2 regions of the Oceanobacillus sp. FSL W7-1309 genome follow, and region 1 is predicted to be linked to the other one. Evidence: a T-box and tRNA genes for the amino acid it is inferred to sense, from the RefSeq annotation. Region 1 holds a T-box; the other holds one or more tRNA genes.

Evidence for each region. The T-box of region 1 lies ahead of tyrS (tyrosine--tRNA ligase). A T-box ahead of a tRNA ligase gene usually reads a tRNA of that ligase, here a tRNA-Tyr.
Region 2: it has a tRNA-Tyr gene. The T-box ahead of tyrS (tyrosine--tRNA ligase) is inferred to sense a tRNA for this amino acid. The anticodon was not compared.

Annotation. Positions count from the first base shown of each region.
Region 1 is NZ_JBBOBX010000002.1:1,105,934-1,120,592, reverse strand. Features, by position in the region: gene NST46_RS18255 (cell division protein FtsA) at 1-29, opposite strand, end outside; gene NST46_RS18250 (bifunctional 3-deoxy-7-phosphoheptulonate synthase/chorismate mutase) at 263-1,336, shown strand; gene ccpA (catabolite control protein A) at 1,711-2,712, shown strand; gene motP (flagellar motor protein MotP) at 2,845-3,669, shown strand; gene NST46_RS18235 (acetoin utilization protein AcuC) at 3,768-4,925, opposite strand; gene NST46_RS18230 (acetoin utilization AcuB family protein) at 4,925-5,572, opposite strand; gene NST46_RS18225 (GNAT family N-acetyltransferase) at 5,574-6,227, opposite strand; gene NST46_RS18220 (transglycosylase domain-containing protein) at 6,409-9,318, opposite strand; T-box leader at 9,509-9,799, shown strand; gene tyrS (tyrosine--tRNA ligase) at 9,932-11,200, shown strand; gene NST46_RS18210 (GNAT family N-acetyltransferase) at 11,311-11,886, shown strand; gene NST46_RS18205 (SRPBCC family protein) at 11,918-12,385, shown strand; gene NST46_RS18200 (methyl-accepting chemotaxis protein) at 12,664-14,367, shown strand.
Region 2 is NZ_JBBOBX010000001.1:414,039-428,697, reverse strand. Features, by position in the region: gene NST46_RS01990 (EAL domain-containing protein) at 492-3,041, shown strand; gene NST46_RS01985 (serine/threonine protein kinase) at 3,339-4,013, shown strand; rRNA gene NST46_RS01980 (16S ribosomal RNA) at 4,786-6,347, shown strand; rRNA gene NST46_RS01975 (23S ribosomal RNA) at 6,606-9,524, shown strand; rRNA gene rrf (5S ribosomal RNA) at 9,590-9,705, shown strand; tRNA gene NST46_RS01965 (tRNA-Glu) at 9,835-9,909, shown strand; tRNA gene NST46_RS01960 (tRNA-Val) at 9,914-9,989, shown strand; tRNA gene NST46_RS01955 (tRNA-Met) at 10,018-10,094, shown strand; tRNA gene NST46_RS01950 (tRNA-Asp) at 10,185-10,261, shown strand; tRNA gene NST46_RS01945 (tRNA-Thr) at 10,265-10,340, shown strand; tRNA gene NST46_RS01940 (tRNA-Lys) at 10,354-10,426, shown strand; tRNA gene NST46_RS01935 (tRNA-Leu) at 10,435-10,516, shown strand; tRNA gene NST46_RS01930 (tRNA-Arg) at 10,598-10,671, shown strand; tRNA gene NST46_RS01925 (tRNA-Ala) at 10,762-10,834, shown strand; tRNA gene NST46_RS01920 (tRNA-Met) at 10,845-10,921, shown strand; tRNA gene NST46_RS01915 (tRNA-His) at 10,947-11,022, shown strand; tRNA gene NST46_RS01910 (tRNA-Ile) at 11,045-11,118, shown strand; tRNA gene NST46_RS01905 (tRNA-Ser) at 11,139-11,231, shown strand; tRNA gene NST46_RS01900 (tRNA-Phe) at 11,257-11,332, shown strand; tRNA gene NST46_RS01895 (tRNA-Tyr) at 11,342-11,427, shown strand; tRNA gene NST46_RS01890 (tRNA-Gly) at 11,444-11,517, shown strand; tRNA gene NST46_RS01885 (tRNA-Ile) at 11,532-11,605, shown strand; tRNA gene NST46_RS01880 (tRNA-Arg) at 11,672-11,745, shown strand; tRNA gene NST46_RS01875 (tRNA-Asn) at 11,756-11,830, shown strand; tRNA gene NST46_RS01870 (tRNA-Ser) at 11,834-11,924, shown strand; gene NST46_RS01865 (PepSY domain-containing protein) at 12,134-12,436, opposite strand; gene NST46_RS01860 (HAD family hydrolase) at 12,640-13,356, shown strand; gene NST46_RS01855 (tyramine oxidase subunit B) at 13,515-14,639, opposite strand; gene NST46_RS01850 (sodium/glutamate symporter) at 14,639-14,659, opposite strand, start outside.

The DNA of each region.
Region 1 (14,659 bases):
ATATCGAGGGCAAAAATAGGTTCTCCCATCGCTTAAACTCCTTCCTTTTAATAGTATGATAGTTTTTTACAATCTTATCCGTCCGGTGTCATGCCAGGCAGTTGTGCTTCTTAGTGCCTGATCTCAGTCTCTCCAAAACGGGTCTCAAAAAAGAGAATAGTAAAAAGATATCTATTATATTATAAACTTATTGGTGACAAATAAAAGAATTTTAGCTATAATTGTCTCTAATTATTAAAAAATGACTTCAGGGGGACTGGAAATGAGTAATGAAATGGAACAGCTTAGAGTTCAGATGGATGATGTGAATTTAGAAATTTTGGAATTAATAAACCGTCGTGCAGAGATTGTTCAGCAAATCGGTCAGTTGAAAACAAAGCAAAGTATCAAACGATTTGATCCAGTACGTGAAAGAGAAATGTTGGATAAAATTAAGGATAACAATAATGGTCCTTTTCAAAATTCAACACTGGAGCATATTTTTAAAGAAATTTTTAAAGCGAGTTTGGAATTGCAGGAAGATGATCATAGTAAAGCATTACTCGTTTCTCGAAAAAAGAAACCTGAAAATACAGTGATTGACATTAAAGGTGCTAAAGTAGGAAATGGTAACACTAGCTATGTTTTTGGACCGTGTGCAGTTGAAAGCTATGAGCAGGTGGCTGCAGTTGCGGAATCTGTAAAAAGTAAAGGACTTAAATTACTGCGTGGGGGAGCGTTTAAGCCTAGAACTTCACCTTACGATTTCCAAGGACTTGGCGTAGAAGGACTCCAAATTTTAAAACGAGTTGCTGATGAATATGATTTAGCGGTAATTAGTGAGATTGTAAACCCAGCACATATTGAAGAAGCTGTTGATTACATTGATGTGATTCAAATTGGTGCAAGAAACATGCAAAACTTTGAATTATTGAAGGCCGCAGGGGATACAAATAAACCAGTACTATTAAAACGTGGTTTATCGGCAACGATTTCTGAATTCATCAATGCAGCAGAGTACATTATTTCCCGTGGTAATGGGAATATTATTTTATGTGAACGTGGTATCCGAACATACGAAAAAGCAACACGTAACACATTAGATATTTCAGCAGTTCCAATTTTGAAACAAGAAACACATCTTCCGGTAATGGTTGATGTTACACATTCGACAGGAAGACGTGACTTACTACTACCGACTGCGAAGGCAGCACTTGCAATTGGAGCTGATGGTGTTATGGCTGAAGTACATCCAGATCCTGCGGTGGCGTTATCCGACTCTGCACAGCAAATGGACATTCCAACATTCGATATATTCTTTGAAGAGCTTAAAGGTATCGAAAATCGATTGAAATAGATAATAGTAGAAGAAAGGCTGCAATTATGCAGCCTTTCTTTTTTTTTGGAGGAGGTAATGAAAATCCTCCTTTCGTTATAATAATGAGTGCCATTAACATTGTCGACTATCACTGACGCTTATATAATGATATGCTTATGAAGCCGTATGATCGTATAGCATTTTGGGAAATTCATTTTCATAACTTTCACTTCAGTAAGTAATAAAAGTATGCTAGTATTGTTTTTTGTTAAAACTAATAGTGGATGAACTCGCATTTGTGTACATTTTAGGACAATTTCTTGGTTTTTAAGATTTTTTTTGTAATTTTTTTCATCCTAGAGTATTATATAAAGAATAGAAGTCGATTTGTAATATTAGGAGGTAGACTTTAGATGAACATAACGATATATGATGTAGCTCGTGAGGCGAATGTTTCAATGGCTACAGTGTCTCGTGTTGTTAACGGAAACCCGAATGTAAAACCAACAACACGTAAAAAAGTATTAGCAACGATTGAACGATTAGGCTATCGTCCAAATGCAGTGGCTAGAGGATTGGCAAGTAAAAAAACAACTACTGTAGGAGCGATTATTCCAGATATCTCGAATATCTTCTTTTCCGAACTTGCCCGAGGAATTGAAGACATTGCAACGATGTATAAATATAATATTATTTTGAGTAGTTCGGATCAGAACAAAGATAAAGAACTGCAACTCATCAATACGATGCTAGAAAAACAAGTGGACGGAATTTTATTTATGGGAGGCAGCATCGACGAGGATCATATCCAACAATTCAAAACGTCTTCTGTACCAGTTGTACTTGCAGCTACGTATGATCCCGCAGATCAGATTCCTTCAGTAAATATCGATTATGAACTCGCGGCATATGAAGCGACTAAACATTTGATCGATAAAGGACACAAACACCCTGCATTAGTTGCAAGTAATTTAGATTTTGGTGTTAATACATTAAAATATAATGGATACGTTCGTGCGCTCAAGGAAGCTTCTATTGAAATTAATGAAGAATTCATTTACAGAGGCGTTTATGCTTATCAAACGGGATTAGATGCAGTAGAATATTTCGCAAACTTGGATGAAAAACCGACTGCTATATTTGTAACTTATGATGAGCTTGCACTAGGTGTTATTCATGGAGCACAGGACAGGGGATTAGATGTACCAAATGATCTCGAAGTATTTGGCTTTGATAACACAAGACTTGCAACAATGGTGCGACCTACATTGACTACAGTTGTACAACCAACCTATGATATTGGTGCAGTAGCAATGCGTCTGCTTACAAAATATATGAATAAAGAAGAAGTAGAAGATAATAATGTTGTATTACCACATCGACTTGAATTAAGAAACTCAACATTAGAAAAATAATACCGATATAAATAGTAAATTAGATAGATGTTCAAAATGTTACCAACCAATTTGAAGAGCTTATGCTGCGGAAATAGGTAACCTTTTGAACTCTTCTTGTTTTAGTAAAGTAACATAGGGAGCTAAATGAATATGAGAAAACGCGATTTCCTAACTCCAATTGGTATTACTCTAGGTTTTATTATGCTTATGTTAGCAATTATGACGAATAGTGGTACGGAGGGGGTTGCATCGTTTGCTGACATACCTTCCGTATTTATTGTACTCGGTGGCTTAGTTGCTTCCATGCTGGTCACATTCAAAATGGACCAAATTAAATTAACAGGTAAGATCATGAAGGAGGCATTTCATAAAAATGATATGCAGCTTCCTGAACTAATTAAACTATTCGTGCGTCTTTCAGAGCGGGCGAGAAGGGAAGGCATTCTCGCATTGGAAAATGAGCTCGAGGAAGTTGAAGACCCATTTATTAAAAAGGGTATACTGCTTGCGGTAGATGGTATTGATCCAGAGGTTGTTACTGATATTATGAATGCTGAAATTACAGCTTTGGAAGACCGACATTACAAAGGGAGAGTACTTTTTGAAAAGGCAGGGGATTATGCACCTGCATGGGGAATGATTGGAACATTAATCGGTCTTGTTCTCATGCTGAATACGTTAGAGGATCCTGGAACGTTAGGTCCGAGTATGGCAGTAGCGCTCCTTACGACCCTTTATGGAACTGTACTGGCTAATCTGTTTTTCCATCCTATGGCTAGCAAGCTTGAAGCAAAGACAGAGGAAGAGGTTTTTACAAAGCAAATTATTATTGAAGGTATTATTGGTGTTCAATCGGGACAAAATCCGCGAATTTTAGAAGAGAAGCTTAGTGCCTTTCTTTCAAATGAAGCAAAAGAAAGAAAAGATGTTGGGCGTAACGAAAGCTTCGTTGGAGAGCGTATAAATGAAGCGTAAAGAATTGAAAAACAGAATCTGATATCGATTCACGAGGCAAGAAGCTGTCTATAATGGACAGCTTCTTGCCTTACTTATAGGAATCTAATTTTCGATGTCTACCGAATTGGTTTCGTATACTTTAATAGACTTTTTAATAATTGTTCATTTTTCTCTGAGATCTCAGCCTTTCTAGGAATCTCTGGAATAGCTTCTTCACTATCATGCCAGTTGGCTGGTAGCCTGACAGGAGATTCGTTTTGCCACTTCTCTATCCATTGAACTGGAATAGCTCCTGCTGCTGGTTTGCCATGCTTCATCACATTCCATATTTGTGCCCAGGCACGCGGAACAACACGCCACATATCATACCCTCCACCACCAATTGCAATCCATTTTCCATTACAGTACTCGTGTGCCAATTCATGTGCCACGAACGGTATTCGATCATAAATTGCCATTGTGCCACAAAGGTGTGTTAAAGGATCAAAACAATGCGCATCAGCCCCATTCTGGGTCACAATGACATCCGGCTTGAAAAATGCTGCAATTTCTCTTACTGCAGTTTCATAGACATGCAGAAAGGATTCATCCTGTGTAAAGGCATCAATTGGAAGGTTAAAGGAATACCCATGCCCTTCCTTAATACCACGCTCATTCACATTTCCTGTTCCAGGGAAAAGGTATCTTCCTGTTTCATGAATCGAGAAGGTACATACATTTGGATCATCATAGAACGCCCATTGTACGCCATCACCATGGTGGGCATCGGTATCAATATATAACACTCTTAATTTGTATTTTTCACGAATATATTTGATTGCAACTGCACTATCGTTGTAAATGCAAAATCCAGAAGCCTTTCGCTCAAAACCATGATGTAACCCACCTCCAAGATTAAGCACATGATCTTTGTTGCCGCTAATCACTTCATCAACAGCGGTTAATGTACCGCCAACTAAAAAGCTACTTGCCTCATGCATATTTTTAAAAATCGGTGTGTCTTCCGTTCCTAAACCATACTCCTGTCCTGCTTTTTCGTTTAACCCGCCTCGCCCAGCTCGTTTCACCGCATCGATATAATCATAATCATGAAATAGTGCAAGCTCTTCATCCGTTGCCATCCTTGCAGGAATAATATCCTGATTTGTTAAAGCACCACTCAATTCCAATAATTCCTTCGCTAATTGCACCCTTTTGTGGTTAAAGGGGTGATCTTTATGAAAATGATAGGTAAGATAATCATTGGAAAAGACAAAGGCCGAATTGTTTCGCATTATGTCAGCCCAAGCCCATCGTTTGGCCACAGCAATTCATAGCCAGCATTGCGCAAGTCTTGGATAATAGGCATTGGATTCATTGTCTGGATACGGAATACGAGAACTTTATAATCTAAATCACTTTTATACGGATAAACTAAGACCGAGGCAATATTCGTTTTTCTTTTTCCGAAAATAGCTGTAACTTCAGGCAGAATTCCAGGTCTGTCAGGAACCTTTACTTCAATTAAGGAACTTTGAACATGGGTGCCTGTTAATTGGATCAATGTATAAAGCATGTCTTTTTCTGTAACAACCCCAACTAAACGATTATTACGGACAACTGGAAGACAAGCAATTTCTTTATCATAAAAAATCGAAGCAATTTCTTCGACAAAATCCATTGGATGAATCGTAATCACGGGATGACTCATAATTGTTTGGATTTCATTTTGCAATTCACTGTTATCTGCATCTTTAATAAATGTTGATGGACTAGCATCACGTACATCGCGGTCGGAAACAATTCCAATCACCTGGTTAGCATCATCCACGATGGTAATATGACGGATGCGATGCTTTTCCAGTAGCTCTAATGCGTTTGAAATTGTTGCTCCAGGCTTGAGTGTTACGACTTCCTTTTTCATAACCTCTTCAACATGCATATTATAAACCTTCTCTCATGTCCCGATATTTATTTCGTGCTAAAAAGCGAAGTTTATCGAATTGTTGAATGGACTCCTCGTGAACATTTTTCCCGATTCGAACCATTAAACAGTTTGCTGGGTGAGAAATTATTTCAGGATCGTCTGTCGGTGCAGGAAGCAATCCGCCTGCAGCCATCATTTTCTCCATGATTTTGCGGTAATTCCAAATGCTTAATTTCGTTCCTTCTAAATCCCAGTGCCAATAATATTCAGTAGAGATAATGATATAGTTTTCCATATACTCGTCCATCATGGAAACCTTTAAAAGGTTTGAGGCAACCCTCTCCCCGCGATACGCAGGAATCATTTCAATTGCACCTAATTCTATCAAATCTTCCATATTAAACGTTGACCATCTTTCAAGGGGATCGGGATGTAAGTATGTGACATAGCCGACAATTGTATCTGTTGTTCTGGCAACTATAATTCTTCCCTCTGGAAATTCAGCTATCTCAAGGAGGGCTTCGAATTGTTTTGCTGCAGGCCGGAAAGCGGTCAGTTGTTCATGGAAATAGTACTGGCTTAACTCGGTTGCAGATAATGGTCCTTCAATAATGATGGTTCCTTGAGCGGTCTCGTAAGAAATACTGTGAAAAGTCTTTACATGCTCCATTTGTTCACCACCTGTATTTAATCCGCTTTCATACATCTATTATACAGCATTTCAATTACTATTTTTAGTATTTTGTGAAAGTTTATCGAAAAGAATAGGCTGGCATTTAGAGGCATAGTAGGGGAGGTGGAGTGATAAAAAAAGAGAGAGCTAAAAAGCTCCCTCAAAAATATATCATCCATTAATCATCATCTGATTTGTTTTTATTATTGCTGTCATTTTTTTTATCTTTATTATCCGTTGCTTTTTCATCCTTGTTATCATCGTCTTTATCCTTATTGGATGTATTATCATCCTTTGGTTTGTCACCAACCGTAAATTCAGACGATGCTTTGGATTCATTTCCAGAGTAGTCGATTGCTTTTATCGTATATACAGCATTTTCATCGCCAATATTATATTCGGTTTGACTGGAGTTGCCGACCAGTTTAAAATCTCCGCCGGATGAGTTTGCGCGATAAATACGGTAACCAACAATATCGTTATTATCAGGCTTACTCCAAGTTAGCTTATTACCTGACTTTTTAACTGATGTTGGTGCCCCAGGTGCTTTGCCATCATCTTCGATCGAGCTCCCCGCAGACCCACTAGGAATGCCAATTTTCCTCCACTTCTCTCCATCCTCACCTCTAGGGTACAGGACAGAAAGATCACTGAGTTTATCAAATCCATTTCGTTTTAACCATTCAGGATTAAAGGTAACTCCATTGCCATTCGTAAATTCACTAGGTGTATTGGAACCAGCTTTTACTGATTTTCCATCGACAAGCACTTGGTTTCCAGAAATAAGACTATCATCCTTTTCGGTAGGTACGAATTTTTCATTAAATAAATCAGTTTTTACTAATCCAGCTTTTTCACATAATTCCGATGGAAGCATTCCGGAAATAGAACAGTAGCTACGCTCGACGATTCCACCAGGACGTTCGAATTTATCCTTCGGTGCAACAAGCTCTGGTTTGATATCTGATGCTGCATTAATAAATTCGGACCAAAGCTTCATATTACGCTGGCTATAGTTAAGTGGATAGCTTGGATCATAAACGGATGCTGGAGTCTTATACCCAATCCAAGTACCAAAGGTAACGTTAGGGTTGATGGCAACAAACCAGGCATCCTTATAATCGTTCGATGTTCCGGTTTTACCTGCCCAATCAACTCCACCATGTTTTAATTGTGAGTTCAGGTATGCCCCGGTACCTGATGTAATGACATCGCGCATCATATCAAGTGTTAAATAACTTGTTTGAGGCGTAAACACTTCTACCGGATCGGATTTATGTTCATATAGGATATCTCCATCTTTTGATACGATTTTTTCGATCATATAACCGTCCGAAAAATTACCGTTATTACCAAGTGTACTAAATGCATTGATATTTTCTTCTACGGTTACACCTCGATCCATTCCTCCTAAGGAAAGGGAAGGTTGGACGTAATCACCGGATGTTAATGTAGTGATCCCCATTTTCTCTAAATATTCTTTAGCAGGATTGTCCTGAATTATTTTCATATACGTATCCACTGCTGGGATGTTGTAAGAACCAGCTAATGCTCTCCGTGCAGAAACCATTCCATAGCTGGCGTTACCATAGTTGCTTACTTCATACGGTGCGCCTCCAGGGTTTGGGAATGTTCTTGGGTAATCCGCTATCGGAGTTCCAGGTTGGACGGCACCTTTTTCAAGTGCTGGTGCATAATCCAGTATAGGCTTGATCGTACTTCCGTTCGAACGGACTGCACGAGTAGCATAGTTATAATGATTATCTAAGCTTGGAGCACGATTACCAAAGAAGCTAATAATTCTGCCTGAATTGTTTTCAATCATCATTCCGGCAGCCTGTACTTCCTCTGTCCAGCTCGTTGTTTCACCCGTTTCATCATCCGTTACTGTAAACGTATGATCGCGCCCATAGTGCTCATAATTTTTACCGATTTCCTGGAAAGCATCGTAAATTTCTTTGTCAATTGTGGAATGAATTTCATAACCGTTATTTCTTAGCGCACGTGATGCAAGCTCTTCATATTCCTTGTTTAAAGCTTCATTTTTATTAAGATCCCCTGATGTATACCCATCTTCTTCAGCGAGAATTTTTTTAATGAGCTTGGTCGCTCTTTCCTCAATTTCAAAGGTTAATACTGGATATGTTTCCCTTGGAGATGGACTTTTTTCAGAGAAATCTGCGACAATATCATATTCTAATGCTTCTTCGTATTCTTCCTTTGTAATGTACTCCATATCATACATGCGATTAAGTACTGTTTTCATTCGGTTTATTCCTGGTTGGATACCTGCTTCATCCTTTAGACCACCACTATTGACAAACGGTGTGTAGGATGAAGGGCTTTGGGGTAGTCCAGCGAGATATGCGGCCTGAGGAAGATTAACTTCATCAGCATCAATACCAAAAATCCCCTTTGAAGCTGTTTGAACACCAGCAATATTTCTGCCTGAAGCATCCCTGCCATACGGCACAATGTTTAAGTAGGCTTCCAGAATCTCCTCTTTTTCAAAAAATCTTTCTAAGCGCAGCGCGAGCAACATTTCAACTGCTTTTCTTTCAAAAGAAACCTCATCAGTAAGAATTTGGTTTTTAATCAATTGCTGTGTTAATGTACTCCCACCAGTTTGGATAGAAGAATTGGTAACTTCCTGAACCATTGCACGAAGAATTGCCTTTGGTACAATTCCTTTATGCTCATTAAAATATTCATCTTCTGTAGCAATAACGGCCTGCGTTAAAATTGGTGAAATATTCTCTAATGTTGTTTCTTCACGATGTATATCGGAGTTTATATCACCAAAGTAAACATCATCAGCAAAGTATAGTTTCGATGTTTCTGAGTAATCATAAATATCCTGAGCCATCGTCTCATAGCTACGAATTGGTTCATCCTTTACAAGCGATGCGAAATAGCCCGCTCCAACAGCTCCTGCAAAAATAAATCCAATAAAACCTATAACAAGAACGAATAAAATAACATTCCACACCACATCGTAGGTAACGCGTGATGAACGCTGGATTTTCCCTGTTTTCCATAGGGTCGACAGCTTCTTCTTATATTCGAGCATTTTTTCTTTAAATTCCATTTGTGAACCCCCTAAATTTCATATTTATTATAGCATATGAGTGTTTTTTGTTGTATCGTATTTAGAAATTAAATATTGCAATTGCATTACAGATGTGTTATGAATGTATATAATACATATTGCATGTTCAAGAACAAGGATAAATATGAATTTCTCAATTCTATTTAGCTGCTTGTTGAGCATCTTTTGATATGATGTGATGAAAGATCGCAGTAGCTTAGCAAATCCCTATTAAAGAGAGCTGGCGGAAGGTGCAAGCCAGTATACATTTGCAAGTGAATTACAATCTGGAGCATTTCTTTCGGTAGGAGCAGTGCATCTTTTAAAGAAGGATAAAAAGGCCCAACGAAGAAATTCGAAGTGTCATTTTACCTGACTTTGTACTTCTATACGGAAAGAACGGTGGAGACATCGTTAACAATCCCAAGTGGCTATTTTTTTAGCAACAAGGGTGGTACCGCGTGTTCAGCTCGTCCCTTTTTTTAGGGGCGAGTTTTTTGGTTTGCAGATAAGAAAGTGTGAAACTGCCTTATCTGCATAAGTGAACTAAGGTATTTGCTAAAAGGATTGCAAATGCCAGGTTTTTTAATAAAAAAGTAATGGAGTGTGGAGAATGGACATTTTACAAGATCTTGAAAACCGAGGGCTGGTCCATCAAGTAACGGACCGAGAAGGGCTAGAAAAGCATTTGAAAGAAAACCAAATTACATTATACTGTGGCTTTGACCCAACAGCCGATAGTCTGCATATTGGCCATTTAGTGCCATTAACCATGTTAAAAAGATTCCAACAAGCTGGACATAAGCCGATTGCGCTTGTAGGTGGAGGAACAGGAATGATTGGCGATCCAAGCGGAAGATCCAGTGAACGTTCCTTGAACACGAGCGAGGTTGTCCACGGGTTTACAGAGAAAATCAGAGAGCAAATTAGCAAACTGGTTGATACTGATCAAGGTGATAATCCGGTACAGTCAAGAAATAACCATGACTGGCTTGGCAATATGACAATTATTGATTTTCTGCGGGATGCAGGAAAACATTTTGGAATCAACTACATGCTTGCAAAGGAATCTGTTTCTGCCCGAATTGAACAAGGAATTACATTTACCGAATTCAGCTATATGATTTTGCAGTCGCTTGACTACCTTAAATTGTACGAACAGGAAAATTGTACTTTACAAATTGGCGGTAGTGACCAATGGGGAAATATCACTGCAGGGATGGAACTTATCCGCCGTTCCAGAGAAGATGAAGACGAACAAATAAAAGTATTCGGACTAACAGTACCACTCATTACAAAAGCAGATGGTACAAAATTCGGCAAAACAGCTGGAAACGCGGTATGGTTAGACCCAGAAAAAACGACACCATATGAATTTTACCAGTTCTGGATTAATACAGATGATCGTGATGTTGCTAAATTCTTACGTTATTTCACATTTTTACCTGAGGAAGAAATTGCAGTCCTTGAGCAAGAAGTAGAACAGCATCCGGAAAATCGTGTTGCTCAAAAACGTCTTGCAGAAGAAATGACAAGATCGATTCATGGCGAAGCAGCGCTGAATCAGGCCATTAAGATATCAGCAGCATTATTTAGCGGTGACTTGAAGGAGTTATCCGCAAGTGATATTGAGCAAGGCTTTAAGGATGTACCAACATACGAAGCGGAAAAAGAGGATATTAACTTGGTGGACCTATTAGTGCAAGCTTCCATTTCTTCATCGAAACGCCAAGCAAGAGAAGATATTGGCAATGGAGCTGTATCTATTAATGGCGAACGACAACAAGATGTTAATTATGTGGTAACAGCGGCTGATCGTATTGAAGACCAGTTTACAATCATTCGCCGTGGAAAGAAGAAATATTTTCTTGTGCAATTTTAAAGAGAACGAATACTTGGCACGGATGTAATGACATTCGTGCCTTATTTAATTTAGCTGCTTTAATATTCGAAAAAATCCTTTATAATGAGTAGAACGAATGGAGGGTTTCGATGATTAAAGAAGACACTTATAGTGATTTGCCAAAAATTGAAACAGAACGTCTCATACTTAGAAAAATAACGAAACTAGATGTACCAGATATGTATGCATACTGTTCAGATCCAGAGGTAACAAGATTTGTTACGTGGAACCCGCATCAATCGCTAGCAGATACAGAAGCGTTCGTCGAATTCATCTTAAACAATTATAAAAAGAAAAGTTTAGCACCATGGGGGATGGAATATAAAAAGACAGGAAAGATTATAGGAACGGTTGACCTTGCATCTTGGAACCCAACTCATCAAAGTGCAGAAATTGCATATTGTATCCACCAAGACTACTGGGGATGTGGTTTAACGACAGAAGCGGCTAAGTCAGTCATAGCATTTGGATTTTCCAATATGGATTTAATCCGAATTCAAGCAAGGTGCTTTGTCGCAAATATCGGTTCCGAGCACGTAATGGAAAAGCTCGGAATGACGTTTGAAGGGATTATCCGTAAAGGGATGCTAGTAAAGGGAGAACATGAAGACTTAAAGCTGTATTCGATTTTGAAGGAAGAATTTGAATTAATAGAAATGAATTAGTTTATGAAACGATTCGAGGGAGGAAGTTCATTTGAGTATTCGATTTCAAGTGCATCGGACCATTCATGCATCACAAGAAAAAGTTTATGAAAGCCTGATCGATCTAGATGATGCAAAAGAGTGGATGCAGGGCTTTGGAGGAATTGAGCGATTAGATGAGGGCCCAGTTCAAGAGGGGAGTCAGTGGCTGGAAACAAGAAAAATATTCGGACAAAAAGCGACAGAGCACTTTGAAGTTGTTCAGCTAGTACATCCAGAGAAAATCGTTCTTCGCTGTGATGGCACAAAAGGAACAACAGGGAAGGGAGAGTTTATTTACACGTATAATCTCTTTTCGGAAAACGATATGGATACGGATGTTACGTTATCTGGAGAAATTAATGAACTAACTGGCATGGCGAAATTCTTCGGTAAAATGATGGGTGGTACGTTTAAAAAAGCTTGTGCGAAAGATTTGGATGCGTTGAAACAATATATAGAAAATGGGTTAAATGATTAATGTGAGTCAATGTATGGAAAAAACATGAACCTCGTTATAAATAGACCTCAAATTCTTGAGAGACAAGGATTTGAGGTCTATTATTATAAGGAAATAAACAGTTATCATAATAATTAGAATGGTTAATTCTCTGTAAAATTAGGATAACCACTTAAACTATTTTTGAAGTAATACGATATAGAATAGAAAGAGCTATATATTTATCAAGTTGATTTCGGAAAAGGAGTCAATAGAAGAAATATAGTAGACTACTATTATATAGAATGGGGTATCACAGCATGAAGAAGTTTTCAAACCTATTTAGTTTTAAAACCTTACGAGCTAAAATATTATTTTGCTTTTCTGTTGTTATTGTTTTAACTATCCTTTTAAGTGGCTTTACCATTTATTCGATTAATGAAATAAACAGTGATTTAGAGGGGATAATCGATACGGAGCTTGAGCTGTTAATTGTAGACGAAGGGCTAGCATATGATATGGTCGAGCGTGAGAGTTTGATTCGTGGGTATTTATTATTTGATAGCCAACAATATAAGGATGATTTTCAAAATGGAATTGAAGCAAGCATTGCTTTAGAGAATCGTGCATTGGAGTTAAGTGATTCAGATGAGCTGCAAGTATTAATCGATAAAAAAATAGAGTGGGGAACGTTAACAGATGAGGTTTTTGCTGAATTCGAAAATGGGAATGAGGAAAGCGCAACAGAAATCATGGAAAATTCCGTACAGCCACTCGGTAATGAATTAATTGCTGGTTTTAATGAATTGGCGAGCGAAAGAGAAGTCATTATACAAGAATTAGGAGATACGGTAAAAGCAAACGGAGATTTCATCATGATCCTTGGGATTGTTATTTCCGCGTTAGTTATCGTTTTAGGCATTATCGTTGCCATCGCTACAGCTGCATCCATTACTAGACCTTTACGGATGGTAATGAATCGCATGCAATTAGTTGCTAATGGTAACCTGAATCAAGAGCCGCTTCAGGCAAAAACTACTGATGAGATTGGTCAGCTTGTAACAGCTACCAATGATATGAGTGAAAGCATGCGAAACATTATGGTTAAGATCAATGATGTATCTACCACTGTAACTGCCCACAGTGAGGAGCTTACACAATCAGCGAATGAAGTACGTTCAGGAACAGAGCAAATATCCACTACGATGGAGGAATTGGCATCCGGTTCAGAAACGCAAGCAAATCAGTCAGGCGAAATATCTAGCATGATGGCAATCTATACAAAGCAACTAGAGGAAGTAAATGAAAATGCAGACCAAGTACAAGGGGAGTCTAGCCAAGTAATACAGATGACTAGTGAAGGTTCTACTTTAATGGACTCATCCATGAATCAAATGGAAAGTATTGATACCATTGTGCAAGATGCAGTACAAAAAGTACAAGGTTTAGACGTTCAATCTCAAGAAATTTCGAAGCTAGTAGTTGTGATTCGGGATATTGCCGATCAAACAAATTTATTAGCTTTGAATGCAGCTATTGAAGCGGCGAGAGCTGGTGAACATGGGAGGGGCTTTGCTGTTGTTGCAGATGAAGTCCGAAAACTTGCAGAACAAGTCGCGCATTCCGTAACAGATATTTCCGGTATCGTGGATAATATCCAAAATGAATTTAGTATCGTTACGACTTCACTAAATAGTGGATACGAAGAAGTTAAACATGGAACACAGCAAATACGATTAACAGGAGAAAAATTTACAGGAATTCAAAAATCGGTAAGTGAAATGATAGACAATATAAATAACATTACTGCAAATGTTTCTGAAATAGCATCAAACAGTCAGAAAATGAATCATGCCATTCAAGAAATCGCTGCTGTATCTGAAGAATCAGCAGCAGGTATTGAGCAAACATCAGCATCTTCACAACAAACAAGCAGTTCAATGGAGGAAGTTGCAGGAAGTGCAGATGAATTAGCTAAGTTAGCAGAGGAATTGAATGGGTTGGTAGGGCAGTTTAAGCTATAGATGGTTGTTAAAACAGGGTCGTTCTACTGATGGTGAACGATCCTGTTTTCTGGTTGTAGCTCAAGGACATTTTTATTTGTAAATGAAAAATGGTTACAAAGAACACTTTCGTTTGTCATTAAAATTTTAGTTCATTTTGTAATAGTGAAAGATGATTTAATCTCAATCTGGATACCAGGATTAGCAACATTAATAATTAATATTTCAATAGGCACTGTCTTAACTACATTAGGTAACATTGCTTGAAGATATGAGGGATAATAGCAGAAAAATAGCATAAGCATCTGAATAA
Region 2 (14,659 bases), on a different contig from region 1:
ATAGAGACTAGATTAAAGATTTGGTAATAATTTATAAGCACACTCACTTGGCGAGTGTGCTGTTTTGTGTGGTGGTGTAGTGCTTAATGTGTAAGGTATAATTTGAAAAAACAGCAAGAATACATCCATTATATAGGATGTACCAAAAGCCTCGGGAGTATGGATGGGGCATAACCGACTGCCGTTACAATGGCTTGAGGCGTAGGTATTGCTACTTGAGGTCATGAATCAAGAGCTGACCTCATAATCATATCTTCTAATGGATAATCAGTAAGTATATTTACCTAGTGTTAATTTTGATCAAATAGAGCATAAGATCTATAAAATAATGTTATAATTCTATATATTAATATTATTAATGATATAGCTGTCATTAATTATCGTACATCATTTCTGTCGTGTGAAAGACAGAAATAAATGTACTTCATAGAATAAGGAGTATAACAGTGTAAGGAAAAATATTATCATTCTAAAAATAAAGGGGTAAGAAAATGGACAATAATTTAAAGGAAGATCGATCGAATCATGATGAAGTGGTAGATACAGATTTATTTTTTCGTTCTTTGTTTACGTATAATCCTGATATCGTTTTTTTTGCAGATAAAGAGGGGGTTATTGCATCAGTAAATGAAGGGTTTACGGATGCCCTAGGTTATTCAAAAGAGGAAATTGCATTATACCCGTTGGAAGAAATTCTCTTAAAAAGTGAAGTCCCTAAGTTTAGAGCGTTATTTAATAGTACCCTTTCTGGAAGAATTGAACATGATAATACTGTTATCGTTCAGAAAAATGGTGCTCCACTTCAAGTGGAAATACATATTATTCCTGCCATATCAGAAGGAAAGACGATTGGTATTTTTGGGATATTTAAAGATCGGACAGAATTGAATACAGCGAAGTATGAGCTGACTGAATCGGAATTGAAGTTTAGAAGTCTCGTTGAAGAATCTAGCTTTGGAGTTTTTATTATACAAAATAAAAAATTAGTTTACGGGAATCCGAGGCTATCCGAAATTGTTGGTATACACTCATCAAATGTTAGCTCGGATTTCGATATTTACCACTATATACATCGAGCAGATCAAGCTATATTTCTATCTATAATTAATAATCTAATGGATGGGGAAGAAAGTATTGAGCAATCCATCAGAATGATTAAAGTAGACGGGAGTAGGATAGATGTAGAGTTCCGTGTGAAAAAGGTTTTATATCACAATTATTCAACAATCATTGGGACAATTATTGATATTACGGAACGTAAAAAGGCTGAGGAGTTGAATAACTTCTTGGTCTATCATGATGCATTAACAAAGCTTCCAAACCGTAGATTTCTGAATGAGAAAATAGAACAGGAAATCGTTATTAGTAATACACTAGAAAAACGATTTGCGCTAATGATTTTAAACTTAGATCGTTTCAAGTATGTGAATGATACGTTGGGTCATTTGACCGGTGATAAGCTACTTAAAGCATTTTCCGATAGATTAAAAGAGAAGCTTGAGGATGAAGCGGTTCTTACAAGGGTAGATGGAGATGAATTTGTTATTTTATTACCCAATATCGTAAATTCAGAGCAGGTTATAGCATATGCGAAAAAGTTGATCGAATCAATCGATCAGCCATTTCATATCGACAATTATGAACTTTTTGTTTCTACGAGTATTGGGATTAGCTTTTATCCAAATGATGGAAAGGATTATGAAACAATTGTCAAGCATGCTAATTCTGCTTTGTACAAGGCTAAAAGCAAAGGAAATAATACATATCAAATTTATACTTCCTCATTGGATGCAGAAACATATAAAACCTTTACACTTGAGTCAGATCTTAGAAAGGCATTGAAGTTGAAACAGCTAGAAATGTATTATCAGCCTAAAATATGTACAAATTCGAATCAAATTATCGGTGCAGAAGCTTTAATTCGCTGGAATCATCCAGAATGGGGATTAGTTAATCCGAATGAATTTTTACCATTAGCAGAAGAAACTGGGCTAATTGTGGATATAGGCAAATGGATTAAAGAAACAGTATGTATCCAAAATAAAGCATGGCAGGATAATGGGTTGCCGGCTATCCCTATTTCTATCAATCTATCCGCACAGCGTTTTATGGAAAAAGAAATGCTTGTTAATATCTCAAATATTTTACAAAGGACGAAACTTGACCCTAAGTACTTGGAAGTTGAAATACTTGAATCGTCACTTCTGGATAATGAAACGATGATTCTCTCTATGTTGGATGATTTTAAGAAGATGGGCATTCGGGTTTCATTAGATGACTTTGGGACAGGCTACTCATCACTTTCTTACTTGCAGAAATTTAAAGGGCGAATCGATACATTAAAAATAGATCGTACATTTATTAATGGATTAAGTCGCAAGGATTCTGAATCAACCAATTTTATTACAAAAACAATTATTGATTTAGCTCAACATCTTAATATGAATGTTATTGCGGAAGGAGTGGAAACAAATGAACAGGTGGAACTATTAAAAGAAATGAATTGTAACGCAATACAAGGTTATATATTTTCAAAGCCTGTTTCAGCAGAAGCGTTTGCTGCACTTCTGCAAAAAAGTAAAATCAAAGTTGAAGCACCATCCAATGAAGAAAAAGTAACTGATAATAGAAGAAATTATTTCAGGATTGACCTTGATATTCCATTAAAAGGATCTATGACACTTACACGTATTCTTGGAAGAAATGTTGAACTTGGAAAAGCAGAGGTGCTAATTGAAGATATTGGATTAGGTGGTCTGCGGTTTTTATCCGATATAAGGCTAACTGTCCATCAAGACATTATTTTAGAATTTGAAGCAGAGATATTGGGAAACATAGTTAATCTGCAAGGTACAGTTGTCTGGATGAAGGAAATAAGATATGGGATATATCAGTATGGAATTGAATTTATATTCGATGATAATGTTCAGTCTGATTTAACGCAAATACTTAATAGATTAGCTATTGTATTAAGAAAAAATCCATCTCCTCCTGATTCTAGTTTTGTGACAGTAAATAAATATAGTTTTTTTAGGGAGTGAAAATAGTAAAATCCAACATAGACTTTGAATATGGAATCTTTGGTTACTCTTTCAATTGTGCTTCATCTGAAGCTGTTTAGAAAAACGAAACCTAAGAAGAACCTGCGAGATCGTTTCATTAAAATGAAAAAACCGCATGAAATCAATTAAAACTTGATTTCATGCGGTTTTATTTTTGCATTTTTACTCCAAAACGGTTAATTTTGTTTTATCTCGGTAAGAATGTCTAGGATTAAGATTTCTTTCTTGCTTCTTAATAAAGTAATTTTCTACCTATGTAATGAAAGGAGAAGTCAAATGGAAAACGACTGGGATATAGCGAAGGATTCTCTTTCCAAAATCACTGTTTCATCAAATCCTAATAATGAGCCTGTCACGATAAGTGGGGGCGCTAAAGATTTGAAGTGTATTGGTGTAGGTACAGATGCGGCAGTTTTTCAATCGATTCATGCTCCAGCTTATGTGTTTAAAAAATATGCAAAGGACAAAATTGATAAAGTTAAAGTAGAAGCAGGTGTTTATCAGATAATAGATGACTCTTCTTTCTTTTCAACATGTTTTGCTGCGTATGATGAATACCTCGTTTTAAGCTACGAGGAAGGGATGACTCTCTTTGACTGCGTTTTACAAGGGATTCACATTCCAGAGCAAGTTATAAATGATGTGGAGGATGCCCGGGAATATGTTCGTAATAAGGGTCTTAACCCACGTGATATCCATTTAAAAAATATATTACTTCAAAACGGAAGAGCAAAAATACTCGATGTTTCTGAATACATTCAGCCAGGTAATGATTTCAGATGGGAGCATCTAAAGAAAGGCTATGAACAATACTATCACTTAATTGATGGACATTCTGTACCTTACTGGTTAGTTAACACGGTACGAAAATGGTATAATCACCGAGATAAATATTTCTCTTCATATGAAGAGTTTATAAAATCCATTTTAAATTTCCTGTATAAAAAATAGGACACAAGGTTGATATTACGAAAGGAGTTCAAGAGAAAGGGTAAGGAGCGCCTAAATATATCAAACGATTGTAAAAAACAATTGAGATCAAGTTAATTGAATGTAAAAGGGGAGGGGACAGGTTTCTCATCCAAACAAATTTCATCATCCTCTTATTTTGCGGGTAGATGTTATATATAGGAGAATTACTATCATGTTAATAATAGTAGAGAATTACCATTAAACTTTGGTGTTTCTTCACTTTTCGGTTAAAGGTAAAAATAGCAGCTTGTTTTGATTACATTTTATTGCAAAAAAACTTGTAGTCATTTAGAAGAACAGATGATATCAATTTAATCGGATATCATTAGATCTTTCATATCTTAACTATAGAAGTGACTAGGGACAGAAGTTGACCCAGCATCCCACCAAAGAATATTAAATCTCGATAATAAATAGTATTGCAATAGCTGTCTATCTATGTTATATTAAATTTCTGCCACAAAACGGAGCTAAAAATAATAAAAAAGTTGTTGACTTTTAGTTTAATAGTGTGGTAAATTATTTCTTGTCGCTAAAAAAGTTCAATGCAAACAAGAAAATAATTCGAAAAAGTTATTGACATTATATTTTAATCTGTGATAGATTAATAAAGTCGCTTTAAAGAAGGCGGCAAACAAATTTGCTCTTTGAAAACTGAACAAAACAACCAGTATGTCAAGAAAAAGGAAACTCGTTTTTCTTTTTAAAACAAGTAGAAGTCAGCTTCTACAAAAGCTAAGTATTACAAACTTTTATGGAGAGTTTGATCTTGGCTCAGGACGAACGCTGGCGGCGTGCCTAATACATGCAAGTCGAGCGCAGGAAATAAACAGAACCCTTCGGGGTAATGTTTATGGAATGAGCGGCGGACGGGTGAGTAACACGTGGGCAACCTGCCTGTAAGATCGGGATAACTCGCGGAAACGTGAGCTAATACCGGATAACACTTTTCATCTCATGGTGAGAAGATAAAAGACGGTTTCGGCTGTCACTTACAGATGGGCCCGCGGCGCATTAGCTAGTTGGTGAGGTAACGGCTCACCAAGGCGACGATGCGTAGCCGACCTGAGAGGGTGATCGGCCACACTGGGACTGAGACACGGCCCAGACTCCTACGGGAGGCAGCAGTAGGGAATCTTCCGCAATGGACGAAAGTCTGACGGAGCAACGCCGCGTGAGTGATGAAGGTTTTCGGATCGTAAAACTCTGTTGTTAGGGAAGAACAAGTTGGGTAGTAACTGACCCAACCTTGACGGTACCTAACCAGAAAGCCACGGCTAACTACGTGCCAGCAGCCGCGGTAATACGTAGGTGGCAAGCGTTGTCCGGAATTATTGGGCGTAAAGCGCTCGCAGGCGGTCTTTTAAGTCTGATGTGAAAGCCCACGGCTTAACCGTGGAGGGTCATTGGAAACTGGAGGACTTGAGTACAGAAGAGGAGAGTGGAATTCCACGTGTAGCGGTGAAATGCGTAGAGATGTGGAGGAACACCAGTGGCGAAGGCGACTCTCTGGTCTGTAACTGACGCTGAGGAGCGAAAGCGTGGGTAGCGAACAGGATTAGATACCCTGGTAGTCCACGCCGTAAACGATGAGTGCTAGGTGTTAGGGGGTTTCCGCCCCTTAGTGCTGAAGTTAACGCATTAAGCACTCCGCCTGGGGAGTACGGCCGCAAGGCTGAAACTCAAAAGAATTGACGGGGGCCCGCACAAGCGGTGGAGCATGTGGTTTAATTCGAAGCAACGCGAAGAACCTTACCAGGTCTTGACATCCTCTGATACCTCTAGAGATAGAGTTTTCCCTTCGGGGACAGAGTGACAGGTGGTGCATGGTTGTCGTCAGCTCGTGTCGTGAGATGTTGGGTTAAGTCCCGCAACGAGCGCAACCCTTGATCTTAGTTGCCAGCATTCAGTTGGGCACTCTAAGGTGACTGCCGGTGACAAACCGGAGGAAGGTGGGGATGACGTCAAATCATCATGCCCCTTATGACCTGGGCTACACACGTGCTACAATGGATGGAACAAAGGGAAGCGAACCCGTGAGGTCAAGCCAATCCCATAAAACCATTCTCAGTTCGGATTGTAGGCTGCAACTCGCCTACATGAAGCCGGAATCGCTAGTAATCGCGGATCAGCATGCCGCGGTGAATACGTTCCCGGGCCTTGTACACACCGCCCGTCACACCACGAGAGTTGGTAACACCCGAAGTCGGTGAGGTAACCTTTTGGAGCCAGCCGCCGAAGGTGGGACTAATGATTGGGGTGAAGTCGTAACAAGGTAGCCGTATCGGAAGGTGCGGCTGGATCACCTCCTTTCTAAGGATTATTACGGAACCCTACCTTCGGGTAGGAAGGACATACTGTGTTGTTTGGTTCAGTTTTGAGAGAGTAAAAAAGATCTCTCAAAGGATTGAAGGATCTTCTGTTAAAACCCGTCACGTCCTGTGACGAACACAGAAGTCACCACATCCTGTGGAAGCTTGTACCTTGAAAACTAAATAAGAGTAACAACGACATCAATATTTTTAAATAAAAGCAAGGCTAATAAATTAGTACGCTTATTTACTGTAACTTAGTTAAGTGAATAAGGGCGCACGGTGGATGCCTTGGCACTAGAAGCCGATGAAGGACGGGACTAACACCGATATGCCTCGGGGAGTTGTAAGTAAACTTTGATCCGGGGATTTCCGAATGGGGGAACCCACTGTTCGTAATGGAACAGTACATGCATCTGAATACATAGGGTGCATGAGGTAGACCCGGGGAACTGAAACATCTCAGTACCCGGAGGAAGAGAAAGAAAAATCGATTTCCTGAGTAGCGGCGAGCGAAACGGAAAGAGCCCAAACCAGAAAGCTTGCTTTCTGGGGTTGTAGGACACTCCACTCGGAGTTACCAAGGAATTCTTTAAATGAATCGACCTGGAAAGGTCAGCCACAGAAGGTAACAGCCCTGTAGTTGAAAAAGAATTCCCTCCGGAGTGTATCCTGAGTACGGCGGAACACGTGGAATTCCGTCGGAATCCGGGAGGACCATCTCCCAAGGCTAAATACTCTCTAGTGACCGATAGTGAACCAGTACCGTGAGGGAAAGGTGAAAAGCACCCCGGAAGGGGAGTGAAATAGAACCTGAAACCGTGTGCCTACAAGTAGTCGAAGCCCGTTAATGGGTAACGGCGTACCTTTTGTAGAATGGACCGGCGAGTTACGATCGTATGCAAGGTTAAGTGGAAGACACGGAGCCGCAGCGAAAGCGAGTCTGAATAGGGCGAATGAGTATGCGGTCGTAGACCCGAAACCGTGTGATCTACCCATGTCCAGGGTGAAGGTCAGGTAACACTGACTGGAGGCCCGAACCCACGTATGTTGAAAAATGCGGGGATGAGGTGTGGGTAGGGGTGAAATGCCAATCGAACACGGAGATAGCTGGTTCTCTCCGAAATAGCTTTAGGGCTAGCCTCAAGAAATAGAGTACTGGAGGTAGAGCACTGATTGGACTAGGGGCCCTCACCGGGTTACCGAATTCAGTCAAACTCCGAATGCCAGTTACTTTTACTTGGGAGTCAGACTATGGGTGATAAGGTTCATAGTCGAAAGGGAAACAGCCCAGACCGCCAGCTAAGGTCCCAAAGTATACGTTAAGTGGAAAAGGATGTGGAGTTGCCCAGACAACCAGGATGTTGGCTTAGAAGCAGCCATCATTTAAAGAGTGCGTAATAGCTCACTGGTCGAGTGACTCTGCGCCGAAAATGTACCGGGGCTAAACGTATCACCGAAGCTGCGGATTGTTCTTACGAACAATGGTAGGAGAGCGTTCTAAGTGCTGTGAAGTCAGACCGTGAGGACTGGTGGAGCGCTTAGAAGTGAGAATGCCGGTATGAGTAGCGAAAAAAGAGTGAGAATCTCTTTCACCGAATGCCTAAGGTTTCCTGAGGAAGGCTCGTCCTCTCAGGGTTAGTCGGGACCTAAGCCGAGGCCGAAAGGCGTAGGCGATGGACAACAGGTAGATATTCCTGTACCACCTCATGATTGTTTGAGCGATGGGGGGACGCAGTAGGATAAGGAATGCGCACTGATGGATATGTGCGCCCAAGCAGTGAGAAAGTCAGATAGGCAAATCCGTCTGGCAATTTCAAGCTGTGATGGGGAGGGAAATTTAGTACCGAAGTTCCGGATTTCACACTGCCAAGAAAAGCCTCTAGTTAGATCATAGGTGCCCGTACCGCAAACCGACACAGGTAGGCGAGGAGAGAATCCTAAGGTGAGCGGGAGAACTCTCGTTAAGGAACTCGGCAAAATGACCCCGTAACTTCGGGAGAAGGGGTGCTTCATTTACATGGAGCCGCAGTGAATAGGCCCAAGCGACTGTTTAGCAAAAACACAGGTCTCTGCGAAGCCGAAAGGCGAAGTATAGGGGCTGACACCTGCCCGGTGCTGGAAGGTTAAGGGGAAATGTTAGCCGCAAGGCGAAGCTTTGAACCGAAGCCCCAGTAAACGGCGGCCGTAACTATAACGGTCCTAAGGTAGCGAAATTCCTTGTCGGGTAAGTTCCGACCCGCACGAAAGGTGCAACGACTTGGGCACTGTCTCAACGAGAGACCCGGTGAAATTATACTATGCGTGAAGATGCGCATTACCCGCGACAGGACGGAAAGACCCCGTGGAGCTTTACTGTAGCCTGATATTGAATGTCTGTGCAGCTTGTACAGGATAGGTGGGAGCCTTGGAAACCGGAGCGCTAGCTTCGGTGGAGGCATCCGTGGGATACCACCCTGGCTGTATGGACATTCTAACCCAGGACCGTGATCCGGTTCGGAGACAGTGTCAGGCGGGCAGTTTGACTGGGGCGGTCGCCTCCCAAAAGGTAACGGAGGCGCCCAAAGGTTCCCTCAGAATGGTTGGAAATCATTCGTAGAGTGTAAAGGCACAAGGGAGCTTGACTGCGAGACCTACAAGTCGAGCAGGGACGAAAGTCGGGCTTAGTGATCCGGTGGTTCCGCATGGAAGGGCCATCGCTCAACGGATAAAAGCTACCCCGGGGATAACAGGCTTATCTCCCCCAAGAGTTCACATCGACGGGGAGGTTTGGCACCTCGATGTCGGCTCATCGCATCCTGGGGCTGTAGTCGGTCCCAAGGGTTGGGCTGTTCGCCCATTAAAGCGGTACGCGAGCTGGGTTCAGAACGTCGTGAGACAGTTCGGTCCCTATCCGTCGTGGGCGTTGGAAGTTTGAGAGGAGCTGTCCTTAGTACGAGAGGACCGGGATGGACACACCGCTGGTGTACCAGTTGTTCCGCCAGGAGCATCGCTGGGTAGCTACGTGTGGAAAGGATAAGTGCTGAAAGCATCTAAGCATGAAGCCCCCCTCAAGATGAGACTTCCCATCACTTCGAGTGAGTAAGATCCCTCAGAGACGATGAGGTTGATAGGTTCGGTGTGGAAGCGTGGTGACACGTGGAGCTTACGGATACTAATCGATCGAGGACTTAACTAAATTCTTTATTTGATGTCTTGTTTACTCTTATTTAGTTTTTAAGGTATAAACCTAAAAAAAATAGGTCTGGTAGCAATAGCGAAGAGGTCACACCTGTTCCCTTGCCGAACACAGAAGTTAAGTTCTTCAGCGCCGATGGTAGTTGGGGCTTTGCCCCTGCAAGAGTAGGACGCCGCCAGGCAAAAGATTATTTCACAGTACCTAAATGGTAGCACAACGACTATTTGTCGATTGATCGTGGATTCGAAGTTTAACTTTTGAAATCTACCTGTGAAATTATTTCTTTGTTTATACTTGGGAAAATTTACCTGGCCCGTTGGTCAAGCGGTTAAGACACCGCCCTTTCACGGCGGTAACACGGGTTCGAATCCCGTACGGGTCACCAATATGGAGGATTAGCTCAGCTGGGAGAGCACCTGCCTTACAAGCAGGGGGTCGCAGGTTCGAGCCCTGCATCCTCCACCATATTTCATCTTAATACTTTATTTCATACCGCGGGGTGGAGCAGTCTGGTAGCTCGTTGGGCTCATAACCCAAAGGTCGTAGGTTCAAATCCTGCCCCCGCAACCAAAAATATAAAATTAAATTAACTTGAAATAAGCTAAAGCTAGAAATACTGGATAAATGTATCCGCTAGTTTTAACATATATTATTATTATTGGTCCGGTAGTTCAGTTGGTTAGAATGCCTGCCTGTCACGCAGGAGGTCGCGGGTTCGAGTCCCGTCCGGACCGCCAGATGCCGGCCTAGCTCAATTGGTAGAGCAACTGACTTGTAATCAGTAGGTTGGGGGTTCAAGTCCTCTGGCCGGCACCATTTATTACAGTAGGAGCCATTAGCTCAGTTGGTAGAGCATTTGACTTTTAATCAAAGGGTCGAAGGTTCGAATCCTTCATGGCTCATCTCATATGCGGGTGTGGCGGAATTGGCAGACGCGCTAGACTTAGGATCTAGTGTCTTCGGACGTGGGGGTTCAAGTCCCTTCACCCGCATTTTATTACTTGTCAAGCGTATAAGTAATTCAGCGGTAGAGCATTATCTTGCCGTTTCAATTTTCTTACTCAGCACTATAGGCGCCCGTAGCTCAATTGGATAGAGCGTTTGACTACGGATCAAGAGGTTAGGGGTTCGACTCCTCTCGGGCGCGTTATTCCGGGAACTTTAGCTTGGTAGAGCCCTTGGTTCAGGACCAAGGTATTGCAGTTTGAACCTTGTTTTCCCGATTATCTTTCTACATGGGGCCTTAGCTCAGCTGGGAGAGCGCCTGCCTTGCACGCAGGAGGTCAGCGGTTCGATCCCGCTAGGCTCCATTTGAATATTGGCGGCGTAGCTCAGCTGGCGAGAGCGTACGGTTCATACCCGTGAGGTCGTGGGTTCGATCCCCTCCGCCGCTACCATTCAAAATTAAATAATTGTATAATGGCGGTCGTGGCGAAGTGGTTAACGCACCGGATTGTGGCTCCGGCATACGTGGGTTCAATCCCCACCGGTCGCCCCATTATATTATGAAGAAAATATTAGGACCCTTAGCTCAGTTGGTTAGAGCTATCGGCTCATAACCGATCGGTCGCAGGTTCGAATCCTGCAGGGTCCATTATAAGTTCACCGTAATGTGGAGGTATACCCAAGTCTGGCTGAAGGGATCGGTCTTGAAAACCGACAGGCGGGTCAAACCGCGCGGGGGTTCGAATCCCTCTACCTCCTCCATACATAAATAGTTAATTAAATAATTGGCTCGGTAGCTCAGTCGGTAGAGCAACGGACTGAAAATCCGTGTGTCGGCGGTTCGATTCCGTCCCGAGCCACCATTATAATGTGGAGGGATAGCGAAGTTGGCCAAACGCGGCGGACTGTAAATCCGCTCCCATCGGGTTCGTAGGTTCGAGTCCTACTCCCTCCACCATATTATATATTACAATGCGGGTGTAGTTTAGTGGTAAAACCTCAGCCTTCCAAGCTGATGATGAGGGTTCGATTCCCTTCACCCGCTCCAATTACCTTTTCTTTGGGCCTGTAGCTCAGCTGGTTAGAGCGCACGCCTGATAAGCGTGAGGTCGGTGGTTCGAGTCCACTCAGGCCCATTCCTATATATTCTTACATTGGATTAAATTCCATACAATTGTATGTTATTATATACTTTTACATTTGCGCCCTTAGCTCAGTAGGATAGAGCAACAGCCTTCTAAGCTGTGGGTCAGAGGTTCGAATCCTCTAGGGCGCGTATAAACTATTCCACAGTAGCTCAGTGGTAGAGCAATCGGCTGTTAACCGATCGGTCGTAGGTTCGAATCCTACCTGTGGAGCCATTTGGGGAAGTACTCAAGAGGCTGAAGAGGCGCCCCTGCTAAGGGTGTAGGTCGTGTAAGCGACGCGAGGGTTCAAATCCCTCCTTCTCCGCCAGTATTTGGTTCACCAAGTGATAAGGATTTTGGTTTGTTTTTTTATCATAGGTTTAAATTCTGTTATCCCCTTAACTATATAATGAAATATCACTCCACAATTATGTAGGTCCACTACTTTTAAATCTTTTCCAAACTGATTGAAGTAATTCATACACAATTACATATAAAATGAGGAAAAGAGCATAACTCCATTCCTCATCCCACCGATTAATCTAACTCTATTTCAACTATTTCTCCAGTATTCATATTTATTGCTATTTCATATTTTACTCCTTGGGCAGTTATAACATCCACCTCATAAACCCTTACACCTTGTTTTGTGTCTAATTCTGCCTTAACAGCTTGACCAGGTACTTGTGCAAGTGCAATATCTATTGCTTCTTGAATAGTGATTTGACGTTGAAACTGTGGGGATTGGTTGTAATTTATTTGGTCATTCCATCCTTGATTTTGCCAGTGGTGTTGAGGCTGGTTATATAGATTTTGGTAATTCCAATTTCGATGCATCATGTATCATGCTCCTTCTTTGAATTCATTCAGTCACATTTTATGCATATGTCCCGAGTCTGTGTTGATGCCCGAATAAAATAGTGAAGAAGCCTATTTTAGTTTAACCGAACTATTGCGTTACATTTGATCAATAATGGAATATATCCAGCGCTTCTCCTGTCTTTTATAATATAGTATGATAGTAAGTAATGGAGGTCGATAGCATGGATACGATTATTTTTGATGTAGATGATACATTGTACGATCAAGCAGCATCATTTAAAAATACATGTAAGAAAATGATTGATGTACCTTTTACAGATGAGGAATTAAATAATTTTTATATCATAAGTCGCAAATACAGCGATGCATTATTTGACGATCAAGTAGCAGGGAAACTAACCGTTCAGGAAATGCATATCCGCCGGATTAAGGATGCATGTACGGAGATTGGTATTGAAATGACGGAGCAACAAGCAATAGATTTTCAAGAAGCCTATGTAGCTGAACAGCGAAAGATAGCGTTATTTGATGAAGTTATGGAACTGATGGATATTCTCATAGCCAATAATAAGCAAGTTGCTGTCTTAACAAATGGAGCAGAAGGGCATCAATCGATGAAAATTAAACAATTAAGGTTAGATAGGTGGATCTCTAAAGAAAATATGTTTATTTCAAGTGCCATTGGTCACGCCAAGCCATCCAAAGAAGCGTTCGAAGTTCTTGAGCATAAACTTGGGTTGGACAAGAATAGAACGATTTATATTGGGGACTCGTTTGCAAATGATATTGTTGGTGCAAAACAAGTGGGCTGGCATGCTGTGTGGATGAACCATCGAAAGCGAGATATGCCGGAGGGTACTGTTAAACCAGATAAGGTAGTGTATAGTGCGAGAGAGTTATTGGACTTATTTTCAGATGAGTTGTTTGTAGTTAGATAGCTATCACATTCATATTAACTAAGTAATATTGACGCAATGGTATGGACGGTTTCTAGTTGAAAGTCGAACATTCTTAACCATATGTTATAAAAAGAAGCCGATTATCTAGAATCGGCTTCTTTTATATAGGTTAATAGAAAATATTTTATACTTATTTTTTATTTTGTTAAGTACGAGCTTTCCCATAATGGTAGTACGGTACCAACATTTTTCTTTAAAGCATTTTGGTATACTTTATATGCCCATGCAACATCTTCTGTAGGAAGTCCCCCGGTCATACAGATAATAACTTCATCATCTGATTTTCGCCCTGTTTTTCTTCCGGTAATAATGTCACCGATATCGTCAACAGTGCTGCTATCAAATTCACCATTATGGATTAATTCTAGTAATTGACCTGACATGGTCCAGTCGCGGATACTCGAGAGTCCATCAGGATGCGCTAATCCATCTTCTAGCCATTTTTCATGCATCGACCATAAATCTGACACTATTCTAGCGTTTGCATAGACTCCATCTGATAAATCAGCTGCTCCTGTAAGGATAATGAGCGATCCGGGCTTCATGCTTTCTGCTTTTATTTGTGGTTTTATTTTCCCTGATGTGGCAACTGTCACAATATCGGATTGTTTTATACATCGGTCTAGATCGTCGACGACTTCAATTGGTATATTGAATAATTGCTCAAGTTTACTTGCAATTTGTTTTCCTTTTTCGAGGTTAATATCAAAGAGTACCACCTTTTCAATGCTATCAATTGAAGTAATGATTGCTTCAATACAAGACTGGTTAATGGCTCCTCCACCTACAGCACCTATTACTTTTGCATCTTTTTTGGCTAGATACTTGGACACAACTCCAGGAACTGCGCCGGTTCTCATCGAACTAATCAGATTCCCTGCCATAATCGCAAGTGGTGCACCAGTATCTTTATCATTAAGCGTAAATGTATGAACAGAGCGTGGTAGTCCATTATTGAGATTTTCAATATTAGAACCATACCATTTATTACCAATTACATTGAAATCTCCTCCGAGATAGGAAATAAGTGACATGAATCTTCTATCTGGACCAGCTTTAGGCATGTTTTCAAATGGCTCTTCTTTATTAAACCAGAGCATTAACCCATGATCATTTCTATTGGGGCCTCCCATCATATAGTCGCCCTTACCAATCAAATGAAACATGGATTCAATCGTATCCACACATTCTTTCATATTTAAAACACCAGCTTCAATTAGATCCTCTTCTTGTAGATATAAAAATTCAACTTTTTGACTCATTATGCTCTCCCCTTTAAATT